Regions from separate parts of the Streptomyces sp. AgN23 genome, predicted to be linked through region 4. Evidence: riboswitches for the same ligand, from Rfam matches in the RefSeq annotation. Region 4 holds a riboswitch; each other region holds the start of a gene.
What was found. A riboswitch is a leader RNA that binds a small molecule or an ion and turns the genes downstream of it on or off. The one in region 4 is predicted to bind cobalamin.

Region 1 (4,203 bases), 6.7 Mb from region 4:
CCAGGTGGCCACCGCGTCCGTGTAGTGGTCCGGGTGCAGCACACCGCGCGCGGTGCGGGTCTCGGACCAGGCCGGATGCGGGCCGTGGCGCTCGGCCAGTTCACAGGACGCCTCGTACGCGGCGAGCATGATGCGCTCGGAGATCCGGGTGGAGAGCGCCTTGGCCTCGGGCGAGTCGAACGGCAGCCGCAGCCGGAAGAAGACGTCCTGCAGCCCCATCAGGCCCAGACCCACCGGCCGCCAGCGGGAGTTGGAGGCCCTGGCCTCGTCCGTCGGGTAGAAGTTGATGTCCACCACGCGGTCGAGGAAGGTCACGGCGGTGTGGACGGTGGCGTCGAGGCGCTCCCAGTCGAGCTGCCCGTCCTCGTCCAGGTGCGCGGCGAGGTTGACCGAGCCGAGGTTGCACACGGCGGTCTCGCCGTCGTCTGTGACCTCCAGGATCTCGGTGCACAGGTTGGAGGAGTGGACGACCCTGCCGGGCTCGGCGGTCTGGTTGGCGGTGCGGTTGGCGGCGTCCTTGAAGGTCATCCAGCCGTTGCCGGTCTGCGCGAGGGTGCGCATCATCCGGGCGTACAGCTGCCGCGCCGGGACCTGTTTGACCGCCCGGCCCTCGGCCTCGGCCTTGCGGTACGCGGCGTCGAACTCATCGCCCCACAGGTCCACCAGAGCGGGCGCGTCGACCGGGGAGAACAGCGACCAGTCGGCGTCCGCCTCGACCCGGCGCATGAACTCGTCCGGGATCCAGTGGGCGATGTTGAGGTTGTGGGTGCGGCGGGCTTCCTCGCCCGTGTTGTCCCGCAGCTCCAGGAACTCCTCGAGGTCCGCGTGCCAGGTCTCCAGATAGACGCAGGCCGCGCCCTTGCGCCGGCCGCCCTGGTTGACGGCGGCCACCGAGGCGTCGAGCGTGCGCAGGAACGGCACGATGCCATTGGAGTGCCCGTTGGTGCCCCGGATCAGCGAACCGCGTGCCCGGATACGGGAGTAGGACAGGCCGATGCCGCCCGCGTGCTTCGACAGCCGCGCCACCTGGTGGTAGCGGTTGTAGATCGAGTCCAGCTCGTCCAGCGGTGAGTCCAGCAGATAGCAGGACGACATTTGCGGATGCCGGGTGCCGGAGTTGAACAGCGTGGGGGAGCTGGGCAGATACGACAGCGTGCTGGTCAGCCGGTACAGCTCGGCCACATCGTCCAGCGCCCGCTCCGAGAGGTCCTCGGCGAGCCCGCAGGCCACCCGCAGCAGGAAGTGCTGCGGGGTCTCGATCACCTGACGGGTGATCGGATGGCGCAGCAGATAGCGGCTGTAGAGGGTGCGCAGTCCGAAGTAGCCGAAGCGCTTGTCGGCGCCGTCGGCCAGGGCCCGCTCCACCAGCGCGTCCAGCCGTGCGGCGTGGGCGGCCGCGAACTCCGCGGTGGAGTCGGCCAGCAGGCCCTCGCGGTGGCCCACCTGGACGGAGGTGGAGAAGGAGACCGCGCCCTGCCCGGCCGCCTCCTCCGTGATCGTGAGCGCCAGCAGCCGCGCGGCCAGCCGCGAGTACTCCGGCTCCTCGGCGATCAGCCCGGCCGCCGCCTCGGTCGCCAGGCCACGCAGCTCCGCCTCGTCCGAGCCGGGATGGCGGCCGCGCAGGGCGGCGGCCGCGACCTTGCCGGGGTCGGTGGCGGGCAGATCGGCGGTGAGTCCGGTAAGTGTCCGCAGCAGGGCGGTTCCGGGCGCGTCGTGCGCTGCCTGAGAAACCGCCTGCTCTGAAACCGGATCTGCGGGCGCGATGGTCACTGAGGTGCTCTCCCTCGCTCGGCCGGGGCCACGAGGGGGTGCGATGGGCGCGTACGGGCATGCCGCTGCCGCACTCCTCGTACGTCAGGCACTCCACGCAGCGTCCATCGGCCCAACCCTCGAGGCCGGGGGACGTGTTCACACAGGGCCGTCGGCAGGTGCTCGGACTTACGGGCACGCCGCATAAGCGCACACGTACACCGTTGCGGGACAGTTCCGGATTCTCACCGGATTCCCCTGCGGCGACAGCGAGGACGAGCATACATCTTGTGTCGGCCGACGGACGCACCCCCATATCTTGTGTCGTGAGGTGCGGAGTTTCGCATGAATGTGCTAATGCGTTCCGGAGGTGGCCTGTGACCTGGGGCCCGTGGCGGCCCGTGGCCGGGCGGGTACGCGCGCCCGTGGGCGCGCCCGAGCCCCTGGGCCGGGGCGTGCGCCGCCTGGGCCGGGGCGTGTGCCGCCGGTCGTCACAGCTCCACTGTGAACGCCCACAGGGTGAGCTCCAACGTGGCTATCGGCGACCAGTCCCGCTCCGGGGCCCGCACGAACCCCAGCCGCTCGTACAGCCGGTGGGCGGCGGTCATGGACTGCTGGCTGCTGATCACGATCCGCCGCAGCCCCAGCGCGCGCCCCCGGTCCAGGCAGGCGTGCACCAGCGCCTCGGCCGCCCCGCGCCGCCGCGACTCCGGCCGAACGGCCAGCATCCGGAACTCGCCCTCGCCGGGTCGGGCCAGCTCCGCATACGCCCCGCCGTACACCGCGAACGCCACGGCCCCGAGCACCTCGTCGCTCGCCGCGTCCGCCGCGACCAGCAGCTCGGCCTCGGCGGCCCGGCGCCGGGCGTCGCGCAGGGTGGTGAGATATGGATCACTGTCCCCGAAGTCCAGGAGGCCGTCCCCGAGATACACCTGCGCGGTGAGCTCCCCGATTCCGTCCAGCTCCTCGTCCCGCGCGCGCCTGATCGTGATGTCCATGGCCGCAGTCTGCCGCACACCACTGACAGCGGGGCCGCCATGCGTCACTCGCCGGGCTTCGCCGTCACTCGCCGGGCTTCGCCGTCACTCGCCGGGCTTCGCCGTCACTGGACGGCGGTGCTGATCACTCCGGTGGAGCCCGCGCGCTTGTTGGCGGCGTCGGCCTCCTGATAGGTGAAATAGCGCCGGACCGTGCCGTCCGGCAGCGTCAACTCATAGACGACAACGGGTTGCGGGGCACGTGCCCCTCCGCCGCAGTTGCAGGCCATGGCTGCCGTTCCTTTCCCTCGAGTCCAGTACGGATGGGTGTCAGTCCAGCCACCGCGAGGCGAGCCCGGCGAGGTAGGAGAGCGTCAGGGCGGTCGCCGGGAGGTGGAACCACGCGGTGGTGTGCAGCAAGGAGGCGTAGACGGCGATGGCGCCGGCGACCCAGGTGCTGGTGCACCAGCCGCAGTTGACGAGATAGGAGAACCGGGAGTCGTCGCCGAAGCGGTCGGCGACCCAGGTCCTGAACCCCGCCGCCAGCGTGTCCTTGGTGATGAAGCGGGTGATACGGCAGGTGGTGCCGAGGGCGAGGAGGAATGCGGCGAGGCTCATCGGATCGCTCCCTCCCCGGGTGGTCCCGCACGGGTTGGCACTGCCGATGTCACTCATTAGAGGCACGGTGGAGGACGGCAGGCCATACTCCGGCCGCGGGTTCCCCCGAATAGCGGAGCGCTTGTCATACAAGCTCGCCGCCAGGCGCGCCCAGATGCGCCAAACGAGTGATGGCAGCCCCGGAACCTTGAGCGACGGGGGTGAGCGTGGATAACTGGAAACGTGCCGCCGGGGGTGCCTCATACCTCGTAGGCCATCCAGGAGCCGGGCGTTCGTCCCGTAGCTCCGCTCTCATCCGGCGCATCGATCCCGCGCCCTGACCGGCCGCCCGGCGGCTTTCTGTTCCTCCGGTGCCGGCCTGCCTCGACCGCGCGGCGACGACGAGGCGTTGACCAGCGGCTTGCCCACGACATCGGCATGCCGCCGGCGCATATCGCCCGAACCCTTCCCGGGAGGACCAACCATGACTTCGACCGCTCTCGCGACCGCCGCCCCCACTGCGGCCAACTGGCCCCCGTCGCAGGTGGGGCCGCCGTTGCTGCTGTCCGTGGTGCCCAACTCGGGCCCCGCCGCCGGTGGGAACCTCGTCCAGCTCAACGGGCAGAACCTGCGCAACGTGATCAGCGTGACCTTCGGCGGCGTGCCCGCCCAGATCGTCAGCCAGAGCAGTTCCGGTGGCGGCGGCTGGGATGGTGACTGGGGCGGCGGCTGGGGCGGTGGCTGGGGCGGTGGTGGCTGGCCCGGAGGCGGCTGGCCGGGGAATCCCACCAACGACATCGTCGTGGTGATAGCCCCGCCGCACGCGCCCGGGTCCGTCCAGGTCCTGGTCACCACCACGGTCGGCACCAGCAACAGCCAG
Region 2 (4,203 bases), 2.9 Mb from region 4:
GGTGCGGGTGAACGAGGGTGAACGGCGGGCGGCCGCGGGGCCCGTCCCGTGGCCCCCTCCTGCAGTCCTCGACCGAGGCCCAACCCCCGTACGACATAGGAAAGTAGGCTTGAATTCATCAGGCTGTGGCACTCCCGCAACCACGTCACCCTGACGCCCTGCTCAGTTCACCTTCCGTTCACCCTGTTTCCTTACGTTCACCGTGCCACTAACGACCTTCGAACTGATTGACCGGGTGTATGGAACACATCACGCTTCTCATCGGGATCGTGATCGTCACGGCCTTGGTGTTCGACTTCACGAACGGCTTCCACGACACGGCTAACGCCATGGCCACCACCATCTCCACGGGAGCACTCGGTCCCAGGGTGGCGGTGGCGATGTCGGCCGTCCTCAATCTCGTCGGCGCGTTCCTGTCCGTGGAGGTGGCCAAGACCATCTCCGGCGGGATCATCGACGAGGACTCCGGTATCCGACCAGAAGTGATCTTCGCGGGGCTGGTCGGCGCGATCCTGTGGAATCTGGTGACCTGGCTCGCCGGGCTCCCGTCCAGTTCCTCGCACGCCCTGTTCGGCGGCCTGATCGGCGCCACCGTGGTCTCCGTCGGGCTGGACGGGGTCAACGGCGACGCGATCGTCATGAAGGTCCTGATCCCCGCCGTCGCCGCGCCGGTCGTGGCCGGCATCGCCACGGTGGCCGCCACCCGGCTCACCTACCGGCTCGGCCGCGGCCGAGCCGCGGAGGACACCGCGAAGGGCTACCGCGCGGGGCAGATCGCCTCGGCCGCCCTCGTCTCCCTGGCCCACGGCACCAACGACGCCCAGAAGACGATGGGCGTGATCACCCTGGCGCTGGTCACCGGGGGCGTGGTGGCACCCGACTCCGACCCGCCGCTGTGGGTCATCGTCTCGGCGGGCCTGGCCATCGCGCTCGGCACCTACCTGGGCGGCTGGCGCATCATCCGCACCATGGGCAAGGGCATCACCGACATCCAGCCGCCGCAGGGCTTCGCCGCCCAGACCGGCGCCGCGACCGTCATCCTCGCCTCCTCCCACATCGGCTTCGCGCTGTCCACCACCCAGGTCTGCTCCGGCGCCGTCATGGGTGCGGGTGTCGGCCGTAAGGGCGCGGTGGTGCGCTGGTCGACCGCCGGCCGCATGGTGGTCGCCTGGGTGCTGACCCTCCCGGCCGCGGGCCTGGTGGCGGGCGCCGCCGCGCTGCTGGCCGACCAGGGGAACGCGGGGATCACCGCGGTGGCCGTGCTCGCCGTCCTGGCCTGCGGGGCGATCTGGGCGCTGTCGCGCCGTAAGCCCGTGGACCACACCAACGTCAACGAGGTCGACGCACACGAGCCGGTGGGCGTCGTCACGGCCGCCCTGCGGTCCGTGGCCCCGCCGCCCGCGGGTGCGAAGCCCTCCGCCCCCGAGAGCGCGGTCGAGGCCGCCCCCGAGAGCGGCATCGCCGAGCACACACGCGAGCAGACCCCCACCCCCGCCGCCGCGAGCAGCACCATCCGTTAAGGAGCCACGGAACATGAGCATCGACTGGGCGGCACTCGGCCAGGTCTTCGGCGTCAGCCTCGTGGTGACGGTCGGCATGGTGGGCGTCTTCACCCTGGGCATCCTCGGTACGTCCCGTAAGGCGGCGCCGGAGCAGGGCGGCACGGCCGCCGCGTCCGGTGGCGCGGCCGGCGCCTCGGCGCTCGCGCGCACCGGCGCGTACACCTGTTTCGCGCTGTGCGCCGCGGCCGTGGCGTACGGCATCTATCTGATCGTCGCCTGAGGCTCGCGTCCTCATCGACCCACCGGCCGCCGGATGGTGGTGCTGACCAGCGCCGACCGTCCGGCGGCCGCCTCGTGTGCGGCCGCCGTCTGTGGGGCTCGGCACACTCGGGCGACTTGGGTCATATGCGAGTTGACGGCCATTCGCGGCCCATGGTGGACTTCCCGAGCCAAACGGCGGCAGGAGAGGAAGCCGGTGAGAATCCGGCGCGGTCCCGCCACTGTCACCGGGGAGCACTCTCCCATCGCCTGTATGGGGTCACGGCTCGACCGTACGGTTCGCTTCGTACGCGGGGCTGGAAGACCGGGAGGGGCGCGGATCCGGGAGCCAGGAGACTTTCACCGCCGGTCAGTCGAACCAGGGCGCGGACCCTGAGTGAGGACATACCGCCATGCCCGGCACCGCCACGTCGTCAGCCTCCTCTGTCCCCACTGGCTCTTCCGGCCCCTTCGGCCCCCCTGGCCCCTTTGGTTATGTGTCGTCGCGCCGAGGCGTGACGGCGGCCTGACGGATGCGTGCCGATCACGCCTCGTTCGCGTGCGGTGCGGCCCTCGGCTTCCTCGGCGATCTCGCCACGGGCGATCCGCGCCGCGGCCATCCGGTCGCCGCGTTCGGGCGCGCCGCCGCGGCCGCCGAGCGCCGGCTGTGGCGTGACCACCGCGGATACGGGGCCCTGCACACCGTGTTGTGCGCGGGCGGCGCGGCCGCCGGTGCCGCGCTGCTGACCCGTGTCGTACGGGCCCTCGGCGGGCGCGGCGGCGCGGAGGCCGCCCTGACCGCCGCCGCCACCTGGGCCGTGCTGGGCGGCACGACGCTGGGCCGTGAGGCACGGGCCGTCGGCGGGGCCCTCGCCGCGGGTGACCTCGACCTCGCCCGGGAGTGGCTGCCGCATCTGTGCGGCCGCGATCCGCAGGCGCTGGACGGGCCGCAGATCGCCCGCGCGGTCGTCGAATCGGTCGCCGAGAACACCTCCGACGCCGTCGTGGGCGCGCTGGTGTGGGGCGCCGTGGGCGGCGTGCCGGGGCTCATCGGCTTCCGCGCCATCAACACCCTGGACGCCATGGTGGGCCACAAGTCGCCGCGCTACCGGCGGTTCGGCTGGGCGGCGGCCCGTCTGGACGATGTGGCCGGCTGGCCCGGTGCGCGCCTTACGGCGGCCCTGGCGACACTCGCGGGCCCCGATCCGCGCGGTGCGCGGCGCGCCTGGCGGCGCGACGGCCGGCGCCATCCGAGCCCGAACGCGGGCCCTGTGGAAGCGTCGTTCGCGGGCGCGCTGGGGATACGGCTGGGCGGCACCCTCACGTACGGCGGCCGGGTCGAGCACCGGCCGGTGCTCAACTCCGGCGGGCGGCCGGTGGAGTCGGCCGACATCCAGCGGGCGATACGGCTGTCGCGGCGCGTCGGCGTCCTGGCGCTCGGGGTGTCCGTGGCGGCCCGGCCGGTCCTGAGGGCGTTGACGGGGCGGCCCCGGGCCGCTGGAAGGGGCGGTGGATGAGCGGGATACGCGGTAAGGGCGGCACGGACGGTTCCGGGGCGCGGGGCGGGGGCCTGCTCGTCGCGGGCACCACCTCCGACGCGGGCAAGAGCGTCGTGACGGCCGGGATCTGCCGGTGGCTCGCCCGTAAGGGCGTCAGCGTGGCCCCCTTCAAGGCGCAGAACATGTCGCTCAACTCCTTCGTCACCCGGGAGGGGGCGGAGATCGGGCGGGCCCAGGCCATGCAGGCCGCCGCCGCGCGCGTCGAGCCGAGCGCGCTGATGAACCCGGTCCTGCTGAAGCCGGGCAGCGACCGCAGCAGCCAAGTGGTGCTGCTGGGCAAGCCGGTGGGCGAGCTGAGCGCGCGCGGGTACTTCGGGCGATCGGGGCCCGCGGCGAACCCGCCGTCGGACGCGGACTCCCCCGGGCGGACGCGGGTCTCGGGGCGGGAGGCGCTGCTGGGGACCGTCACGGAGTGCCTGGAGGAGCTGCGACGCACCCATGACGCGGTGATCTGCGAGGGCGCGGGCAGTCCGGCCGAGATCAATCTGCGCCGCACCGACATCGTCAACATGGGGCTGGCGCGCGCCGCCGGGCTTCCGGTCGTGGTGGTCGGGGACATCGACCGCGGTGGCGTCTTCGCGTCCTTCTTCGGCACCACCGCGCTGCTGTCGGCGGCGGACCAACGGCATGTGGCCGCCTATCTGGTGAACAAGTTCCGCGGCGATGTGAGCCTTCTGGAGCCCGGTCTGGACATGCTGCGCGACCTCACCGGGCGCCCGACCGTCGGTGTGCTCCCGTTCGCCCACGGGCTGGGGATCGACGAGGAGGACGGGCTGCGGGTGTCGCTGCGCGGCACGGTGCGGGAGAGCGTCGTGGCGCCCCCTTACGGCGCGGACGTCCTGCGGATCGCGGTGGCCGCCGTGCCGCTGATGTCCAACTTCACG
Region 3 (4,203 bases), 1.4 Mb from region 4:
GGAGGCCCTGGGGCTGCTGCGGGTGGACGAGCAGAAGGACGAGCGACTGGCGGACCGCTTCTCGGCGCATTTCACCGAGGTGGCCCGGGAGCGTTCGCGGAGCACCATGACGCTGGACCATCAGGCCGTGCCGCAGTTGGTGGGGATGGGGCCCAACGCCTGGCACCAGCAGGGCGAGCGGCTGAAGGAGCGCGTCGCGCTGCTGCCCGAGCCCTGTGACGTGACACTGTCCGTCGCCCTCACCGCATACCGTCCGCTGGTCTGACACCACCGCGAAGACGCCCCGGCCCGCCGGGCTCCGCACAGCGCCGTCAGGCCCAGACGGTGTATCCGCCGTCCACCCGGATCGCCTCGATGCCGCTGATGTACCGGGCGCCGCAGCGGTCCTGGGGCAGGACGAGCTGCGGGCCCGCCCGGTCGAGCGGGGTGCCGTCGATGGTGACCGCGAGCAGGACTTGGGCACGGCCGAAGTCCGGGTCGATCTCGGCCCAGGACAGCAGCGCCCGGTGGCCGTCCGCGCCGCGTACGGCGATCAGGAAGCGCAGGCGGTCCTTGCGCCGGGCGGGGTCGAAGGCGGGACCGGCGGAGACCAGGACGTCGTGCAGGAACGGTCCGGTGAAGCGGTGCTGCTGGATGCCGCTGGTGGCACAGTCGAAGCTGACCTGCGCCCGGATTTTCTATTGTCGATAGGCCATGTGCAGGCCCCGCCTCGACCCGGGCGAGGCCCTCGCCCGCCCTCCGCACCGGCGGACGACGGACGGCGCGGCGGCGGATGACCGGAGGCGGATGACCGGACGCGCGCCTTGGGCCGCCCGGACGGCGGCGGGGGTGGGCTTCCGCCATTGGGGGGACGGTGCGGCGCGAACGCCTCACCAAAGGGGCACCATGCATGCGAAGCCGGTCATATCCGGCGGCAGATCCCCAGCAAGGAGTTCCCATGCGTATCCGGACCGCCCTGTCCACGCTCGCCCTCACCGCCGCGTCCCTCGCCGTCGGCGCGGGCGGCGCCCTCGCGGACGACGCACCCGATCTGACCGTCAACAACTCCAGCAACACGACCTTCCCCGGCGTCTGCGCCAGCAACCAGTTCTCGTTCGTCACCGTGCCGGTCAATCTGGCGGGCGGGTCGGACTCCGGCGCGTGCTGACCCGCTGATCTCACTGATGGACGGGGTGCGGCCGGTGCACGGCCCGGGCGGCACCGGCCGTAGCCTCGGCCATCGCGTGTTCCACTTCACCCTCCCGAATACCGGACTGCCCCCTGCACACCGCCGGACGGCCCCGTAGGCTGGCTGGTGCAGCTGGTTCGCCCCGTCCGCCAGGCGGGACGCGTCGCAAGAGGGAACCCGGTGGGAATCCGGGACTGCCCCGCAGCGGTGAGCGGGAACGACCGCCGTCATACGCACTGGGTCCGGTAGAGGGACCTGGGAAGCGACGGCCACTAGGTGTCCTCCCCAAGAGGACGCGCCCGTGAGTCCGAAGACCTGCCATCTGCCCGCGTACGGACGACTCGTGCGCGGACACCCGGTGACCTCGAGGGCGGGTCGGCGTACATTCCGGTCGGACGACCGCGCGCGTGCCGCGCGAGGTCGTGGCGTCCGGTCTGTCACCCTTCGCGCTCTCCTCCCGTCGCCGGGATCTCAGGGATTCATCTCGCGAAGGAGATCTCCGTGACCACCAAGTCCGCAGCCGCGGCAGCACGGGCCACCGTGTACGGCTACCCCCGCCAGGGCCCGAACCGGGAACTGAAGAAGGCGATCGAGGGCTACTGGAAGGGCCGCGTCCCCGCCGACGCGCTCCGGGCCACCGCCGCCGAACTGCGCCGCACCACCTGGCGGCAGCTGGCCGGGGCGGGCATCGACGAAGTTCCCACGGGGGACTTCTCGTACTACGACCATGTGCTGGACACCACCGTCATGGTCGGCGCGATCCCCGACCGCCACCGGGACGCCGTCGCCACCGATCCGCTCGACGGCTACTTCGCGATGGCGCGGGGCACACAGGACGTGGCGCCGCTGGAGATGACCAAGTGGTTCGACACCAACTACCACTACCTGGTTCCGGAGCTGGGCCCGGACACGGTGTTCACGGCCGACTCCGCCAAGCAGGTCGCGGAGCTGACGGAAGCCCTCGGCCTCGGTCTGGCGGCGCGGCCGGTCCTGGTCGGTCCCGTCAGCTACCTCCTCCTCGCCAAGCCCGCCCCCGGCGCGCCCGCGGACTTCGAGCCGCTCACCCTCCTGGACCGCCTGCTTCCGGTGTACGCCGAGGTCCTGGCCGATCTGCGGGCGGCCGGTGCCGAGTGGGTGCAACTCGATGAACCCGCCCTGGTCCAGGACCGCACGCCGGCCGAGCTGAACGCCGCCGGACGCGCCTACCGCGATCTCGGAGCCCTCGCCGACCGTCCGAAGCTGCTGGTCGCCTCGTACTTCGACCGCCTCGGCGAGGCCCTGCCCGTACTGGCCAAGGCCCCGGTCGAGGGGCTGGCGCTGGACTTCACGGAGGCCGCCGCCGCGAATCTGGACGCGCTGGCCGCCGTCGGCGGGCTGCCCCGCAAGCGGCTGATCGCCGGTGTCGTCAACGGCCGCAACATCTGGGTCAACGACCTGGAGAAGTCCCTGGCCAGGCTCGGCACCCTGCTGGGGCTGGCCGACCGGGTCGATGTGGCCGCCTCCTGCTCGCTGCTGCACGTCCCCCTCGACGCGGCGGCCGAGCGGGACATCGCACCGCAGATCCTGCGCTGGCTGGCCTTCGCCCGGCAGAAGACCACGGAGATCGTCACCCTCGCCAAGGGCCTGACCCACGGCACCGACACCATCACCGCCGAACTGGCCGCGAACCGGGCCGCTCGCGCCTCCCGCGCCAACTCCCCCATCACCCGCGACCCGGCCGTCCGCGCCCGCACCGGCGCGGTCACCGAGGCCGACACCCGCCGCGCCCAGCCGTATGCCGAACGCGCCGCGGCCCAGCGCGCCCACCTCCGCCTGCCGCTGCTGCCGACCACCACCATCGGCTCCTTCCCGCAGACCGGCGAACTGCGCACCGCCCGCGCCGACCTGCGCGGCGGCCGGATCGACACGGCCGGGTACGAGGAGCGCATCAAGGCCGAGATCCAGGAGGTGATCTCCTTCCAGGAGCAGACCGGCCTGGATGTGCTGGTGCACGGCGAGGCCGAGCGCAACGACATGGTCCAGTACTTCGCCGAGCAGCTCACCGGCTATCTCGCCACCCGGCACGGCTGGGTGCAGTCCTACGGCACCCGCTACGTCCGCCCGCCGATCCTGGCCGGTGACATCTCCCGCCCCGAGCCGATGACGGTGCGCTGGACCGCCTATGCCCAGTCCCTCACCGACCGCCCGGTCAAGGGCATGCTCACCGGGCCGGTCACCATGCTCGCCTGGTCCTTCGTCCGCGACGACCAACCCCTCGGCGACACCGCCCGCCAGGTCGCCCTCGCCCTGCGCGACGAGGTGGGCGACCTGGAGGCGGCCGGGACCTCGGTCATCCAGGTGGACGAGCCCGCCCTGCGCGAGACCCTTCCGCTGCGCGCCGAGGACCGGCCCGCCTATCTGTCCTGGGCGACCGAGGCCTTCCGCCTCACCACCGGCGGCGTACGTCCCGGCACCCAGATCCACACCCATATGTGCTACGCCGAGTTCGGCGACATCGTCCAGGCGATCGACGACCTCGACGCCGATGTCATCAGCCTGGAAGCCGCCCGTTCCCATATGCAGGTGGCCCGCGAACTGGCCGCCCGTGGCTATCCGCGCGAGGCCGGGCCCGGGGTGTACGACATCCACTCCCCGCGCGTGCCCAGCGCGCCGGAGGCGGCCGAACTGCTCCGCACCGGCCTGAAAGCCATTCCCGCCGAGCGGCTGTGGGTCAACCCCGACTGCGGCCTGAAGACCCGCGGCTGGCCCGAGACCCGCTCCTCACTGCGGAACCTGGTCACCGCGGCCCGTACGGTCCGCGGTGAGCTGCCCGCGTCCTGACCCGGACGACCGGCCGGGGCCGGGGCGTCCACGAAGACGCCCCGGCCCCGGGTCGGGTCAGTGGCTGCCCGCGAGTTCACCGCTGAGCTTGCCGTGGAGATGGGCACTGGGGTCGTTCAGTCCGGTGATCTCGACGGTCTTGCCGCGCTGGGCGTACTTGGTCTCGATCGCATCGAGCGCGGCGACGGAGGAGGCGTCCCAGATGTGGGTGGCGG
Region 4 (4,203 bases):
CCAGCCCTGGGAACGGTAGAAGGACATGGCCCGGGACGACTGCACGGAGGTGAGCAGCCAGGAGCGGCCACCTGGAGCGTCTTCGGTCACCGCTTCGAGGAGGTCGGCGGGGAGGCCGGTGCCCTGAGCTGCGGGGCGGACGGCGAGTTCATCTATCGCGCGGGCGCCGCACAGCCAGTCGACGGTGCGCTCGGGGCCAAGGCCGGCGGCTGCCTGTGGGTAGCAGCGGCCGGTGGGGAACGGGGCCAGGGTGGTCCCGGCGGTCGCGAAACCGAGGGACTCTTCCCCGGCGAAGGCGAGCGCGGCGGTGAAGCCGAGCCGTCGGACGTTGCTCACCAGCCGCCCCACGAACTCGGCCGCTCTCGCCTCGTCCTCGTTCCAGGGCGGGACGCAGAACGCCGAGACGTAGAGGGAGTGCAAGGCGCCGGAATGGGCGAGCAGGCCCGCGTCCCTGAAGACCTTGATGCGGGTGTTCATCAGGCCGCCACCGATTTCGTGGTGGTCGACACCGGGTGCAGGGCCGCGTATTCCAACGGCGCTGACGGGTCAATGGACACGTTGAGCGGTGCGGGTTCGGCTCCGGCGCGTACGAGGAGGTCGCCGACGGCGGCGATCATCGCGCCGTTGTCTGTGCACAGCTTGAGCGGCGGTACACGTAGGTTGATTCCGGCGGCCTGGCAGCGCTCCTCGGCGAGGGACCGGACACGGGAGTTCGCGGCGACCCCGCCGACCACCACCAGCGTGCCGACCCCGTGCTCGACGCAGGCGGCCACCGCCTTGCGGGTCAGTACGTCCGCGATCGCCTCCTGGAGCGAGGCCGCCCCGTTCGCCACCGGTAGCTCTCGGCCCGGGTGACCCTCGGCCCAGCGGGCGGCGGCTGTCTTCAGCCCCGAGAAAGAGAAGTCGTACGAGCCGGGCAGCGGGCGCGGGAAGTCGACAGCGCGCGGATCGCCTGTGCGCGCCGCCTGGTCGATGGCCGGACCGCCGGGGTACGGCAGCCCGAAGGCCCGGGCGACCTTGTCGAAGCACTCCCCGGCGTCGTCGAGGGTGTCGCCGAGGTGGGCGATCGGGTCGCGGGCCAGGCTGCGGACGCGGAGGAGCGAGGTGCGGCCGCCGGAGACGATCAGGACCATGCAGGGGTTGGGCAGCGGGCCGTGTTCCAGGGTGTCGGCGGCGACATGACCGGCCAGGTGATGAACCCCGTGGAGCGGCACGCCCAGCGCGTAGGCGATGCCCTTCGCACCCGCCAGGCCCACCTGCAACGCGCCGGACAGGCCCGGCCCCGTGGTGACGGCGACGGCGTCGATGTCCGACAGCCGCAGCCCCGCCTCGTCGAGTGCCTGGCCCACGACCGGGCGCAGGGCATGCAGATGAGCGCGGGAGGCGATCTCCGGGACCACTCCGCCGTAGCGGGCGTGCTCGTCCATGCTCGACGCCACCGCATGGCCGAGCAGGACCCCGTCCCGGACGAGTCCCGCGCCGGTCTCGTCGCACGACGACTCGATCCCGAGCACGATCGGAGGGGCCATGCTGCGCCTTCCTGCGAGCCACATGCTGTTGCGAATAGTGTGCAATAAGTCGGGTGGGATGTTAAGCCGAGTTCGGGCTCGCGAGCGATGCCCAGCCAGTGGCATCTGGACATCCCGCTTCCCGAAGTCTCTGCTGCCTCGCCCATCGCGAAGGCGGCGGCAGGCGGCTCGCTGACCCGTACCGCCGGGAACTCCGGGAGCCTCCGAACCCGCCGCCCGTACACCGGCAGCGACCAGGTACGAGGCGCCCTCGGCTTCCTCGGGCTCTGACCGCAGGTGAATGGATGAGGGCTTGGTCCCGTTCGCTCCTCGAACGCGCAGCTCCTGGCCCTCGCCGGGTAAAGTGCGCCCCCGTCGCCCCGACAGCCATCCCTGAGCGCCGCGGACGCTGGGGGCGGAGCAGTTCGGCGACAGCCACCTGTATTCGCCGGAGTGGGAGCGGCACGTCTGCCGTTGATCTGCCTCTGTTAGGCTCCCAACGCCTCCCGCGGGGGAAGTCCGGTGAGAGTCCGGCGCTGACCCGCAACGGTGTGTGCGGCGACCCCTGGTTGTTCGCGTGAGCCCGATCGCCTGTGGGTGGCGCGACCCGTTGACTGCTCGCCGTGGACTGCGAGAGGGGACCGCGCGGCCTTCGTGTCGTACGGGCTGTCTCCTTGCGTGAGGTCCGACCGGCGGCCCTAGGCGAAGGACCGCCCCGACCGTGCGACGCAGCCCCATCCCCGGCCGAATACCCGTACCCCCCTTGGCACTCGGCCTCGGACTGCTTCTCCTCGTGTCGCTCGTGTGCGGTGTCGGCCTCGGGGCCGCAGGGATCGGCTGGGCGGATGTGTTCCGCTTCCTGTGGGCAGGGACCACCGGCGGCACCGTGCATGCCGATGACGCCGCCGCGTACACCATCGTCTGGGAGATCCGGCTGCCGCGCGTCGTGCTCGGGGCCGTCGTGGGCGCGGGGCTCGCGGCCGTCGGGGTCGCCGTGCAGGCCATGGTGCGCAACGCGCTCGCCGATCCGTTCGTGCTGGGCATCTCCTCGGGCGCGGCGGTGGGCGCGAACGCGGTCATCCTGCTCGGGGCGTTCGCCGGGCTGGGTGTGTGGGCGCTGTCGGTGTCGGCGTTCGCCTCGGCGCTCGCGGCCATGGTCCTCGTGTACGCGGTGGCCCGCTCGCCGCACGGCCTGACACCGCTGCGGCTGATCCTGACCGGGACGGCGCTGGCGTACGGCTTCGAGGCGGTCACCACTGTCATGGTGTTCGGCGCGGCCCGGGGCGAGGCGGCCCGTTCGGCGATGATGTGGCTGCTGGGCAGCCTGGGCGGGGCGACCTGGGCGCAGGTGCCGCTCGCCGCGGTGACCGTGGCCGCCGGGTGGGCGTGGCTGCGGTGGCGGGCCGAACCGCTCAATGCACTCGCCATGGGCGACGAGACGGCCGCCGCGCTCGGCGTCCAACCCGCCCGGCTGCGCAGGGAGCTGTTCCTGGTGACGGCAGCGGTGACCGGCACGGTGGTCGCGGTCAGTGGAGCCATCGGTTTCGTCGGACTGATGGTGCCGCACGTCGTACGGATTCTGGTCGGTGCCGACCACCGGAAGGTGCTCGCGGTGGCACCCCTCGCCGGAGCCGTCCTGCTGGTGTGGGCGGACATCCTGTCCCGACTCCTGCTCGCGCCCGCGGAGTTGCCGGTCGGAGTGATCACCGCGGTGGTCGGCGTCCCCGCCTTCCTGCTGCTGATGCGGCGCGGCGGCTACGCGTTCGGAGGCCGGTGACAGATGAGGCTCGACATCGAGGACGTGACGGTCGAGGCCGCCGGGACCCGGCTGGTGGAGGACGTGCGGCTCGCTGCGGACAGCGGGGCGTTCGTCGGGCTCGTCGGTCCGAACGGCAGCGGCAAGTCGACGTTGCTGCGCTGCGTGTACCGGGCACTGCGCCCGGCCGGGGGAGTCGTACGCCTCGACGGGGACGACCTGCACGCCATGGAACCGCGGGCCGCCGCCCGGCAGTTGGCCGCGCTGCCGCAGGAGACGTCCGCCGAGTTCGACTTCACCGTCGCCGAAGCGGTGGCGATGGGACGCCTGCCGCACCAGGGCCGCACGGCCGCCGAGGACCGCGCCGTCTGCGCGCAGGCCATGGACCGCACCGGCGTCACGCACCTCGCCGACCGCGGGTTCCTCGCCCTGTCCGGCGGCGAGAAACAGCGCGTCCTCATCGCCCGCGCCCTCGCCCAGCAACCCCGCGTCCTCGTCCTCGACGAACCCACCAACCACCTCGACATCGCCCACCAGCTGGACATGCTTTCCCTCGTCCGCGACAGCGGGCTGACCGTGCTCGCCGCCCTGCACGACCTCAACCTGGCCGCCGCGCACTGCGATGTCCTCTACGTCATCGCCGGCGGCCGGATCGCCGCCTCCGGACCACCGCACGACGTACTCCGACCCGCCCTGCTCGCCGAGGTGTTCGGAGTGCGCGCGCATCCGGTGCGGCACCCGGAGACCGGCGCGGTCCAGCTCCTGTTCGACCTGCTTCAGCCCGCCAAGTAAGGACTCCCATGCGTAAGTTGCTCGCCGCCGCCCTCTGCCTCGCAGCCACCGTCACCGCAACCGGCTGCGGCGCGAGTGTCGAGTCGTCCAAGGAGGCGAAGTCCCACGCCGTCACGCTCACCAACTGCGGCAAGAAGGTGACGTACG

Region 1: it holds a riboswitch for cobalamin, as region 4 does, so the genes downstream of both, AS97_RS29860 (ribonucleoside-diphosphate reductase subunit alpha) here and AS97_RS00795 (iron ABC transporter permease) in region 4, are expected to answer to the same signal.
Region 2: it holds a riboswitch for cobalamin, as region 4 does, so the genes downstream of both, AS97_RS13275 (cobalamin biosynthesis protein) here and AS97_RS00795 (iron ABC transporter permease) in region 4, are expected to answer to the same signal.
Region 3: it holds a riboswitch for cobalamin, as region 4 does, so the genes downstream of both, metE (5-methyltetrahydropteroyltriglutamate--homocysteine S-methyltransferase) here and AS97_RS00795 (iron ABC transporter permease) in region 4, are expected to answer to the same signal.

Annotation. Positions count from the first base shown of each region.
Region 1 covers NZ_CP007153.1:6,859,938-6,864,140, forward strand. Annotated here, with positions in the region: gene AS97_RS29860 (ribonucleoside-diphosphate reductase subunit alpha) at 1-1,770, opposite strand, end outside; cobalamin riboswitch at 1,906-2,049, opposite strand; gene AS97_RS29865 (GNAT family N-acetyltransferase) at 2,241-2,747, opposite strand; gene AS97_RS29870 (hypothetical protein) at 2,852-3,016, opposite strand; gene AS97_RS29875 (hypothetical protein) at 3,057-3,344, opposite strand; gene AS97_RS29880 (IPT/TIG domain-containing protein) at 3,808-4,203, shown strand, end outside.
Region 2 covers NZ_CP007153.1:3,033,241-3,037,443, forward strand. Annotated here, with positions in the region: gene AS97_RS13265 (inorganic phosphate transporter) at 240-1,520, shown strand; gene AS97_RS13270 (hypothetical protein) at 1,534-1,782, shown strand; cobalamin riboswitch at 1,921-2,141, shown strand; gene AS97_RS13275 (cobalamin biosynthesis protein) at 2,294-3,277, shown strand; gene AS97_RS13280 (cobyric acid synthase) at 3,274-4,203, shown strand, end outside.
Region 3 covers NZ_CP007153.1:1,592,223-1,596,425, forward strand. Annotated here, with positions in the region: gene AS97_RS06930 (putative RNA methyltransferase) at 1-265, shown strand, start outside; gene AS97_RS46950 (hypothetical protein) at 312-674, opposite strand; gene AS97_RS06935 (hypothetical protein) at 938-1,147, shown strand; cobalamin riboswitch at 1,285-1,506, shown strand; gene metE (5-methyltetrahydropteroyltriglutamate--homocysteine S-methyltransferase) at 1,670-3,988, shown strand; gene AS97_RS06945 (SulP family inorganic anion transporter) at 4,046-4,203, opposite strand, start outside.
Region 4 covers NZ_CP007153.1:161,703-165,905, reverse strand. Annotated here, with positions in the region: gene AS97_RS00810 (GNAT family N-acetyltransferase) at 1-477, opposite strand, end outside; gene tsaD (tRNA (adenosine(37)-N6)-threonylcarbamoyltransferase complex transferase subunit TsaD) at 477-1,529, opposite strand; gene AS97_RS00800 (hypothetical protein) at 1,617-1,799, shown strand; cobalamin riboswitch at 1,982-2,118, shown strand; gene AS97_RS00795 (iron ABC transporter permease) at 2,230-3,285, shown strand; gene AS97_RS00790 (ABC transporter ATP-binding protein) at 3,289-4,056, shown strand; gene AS97_RS00785 (ABC transporter substrate-binding protein) at 4,065-4,203, shown strand, end outside.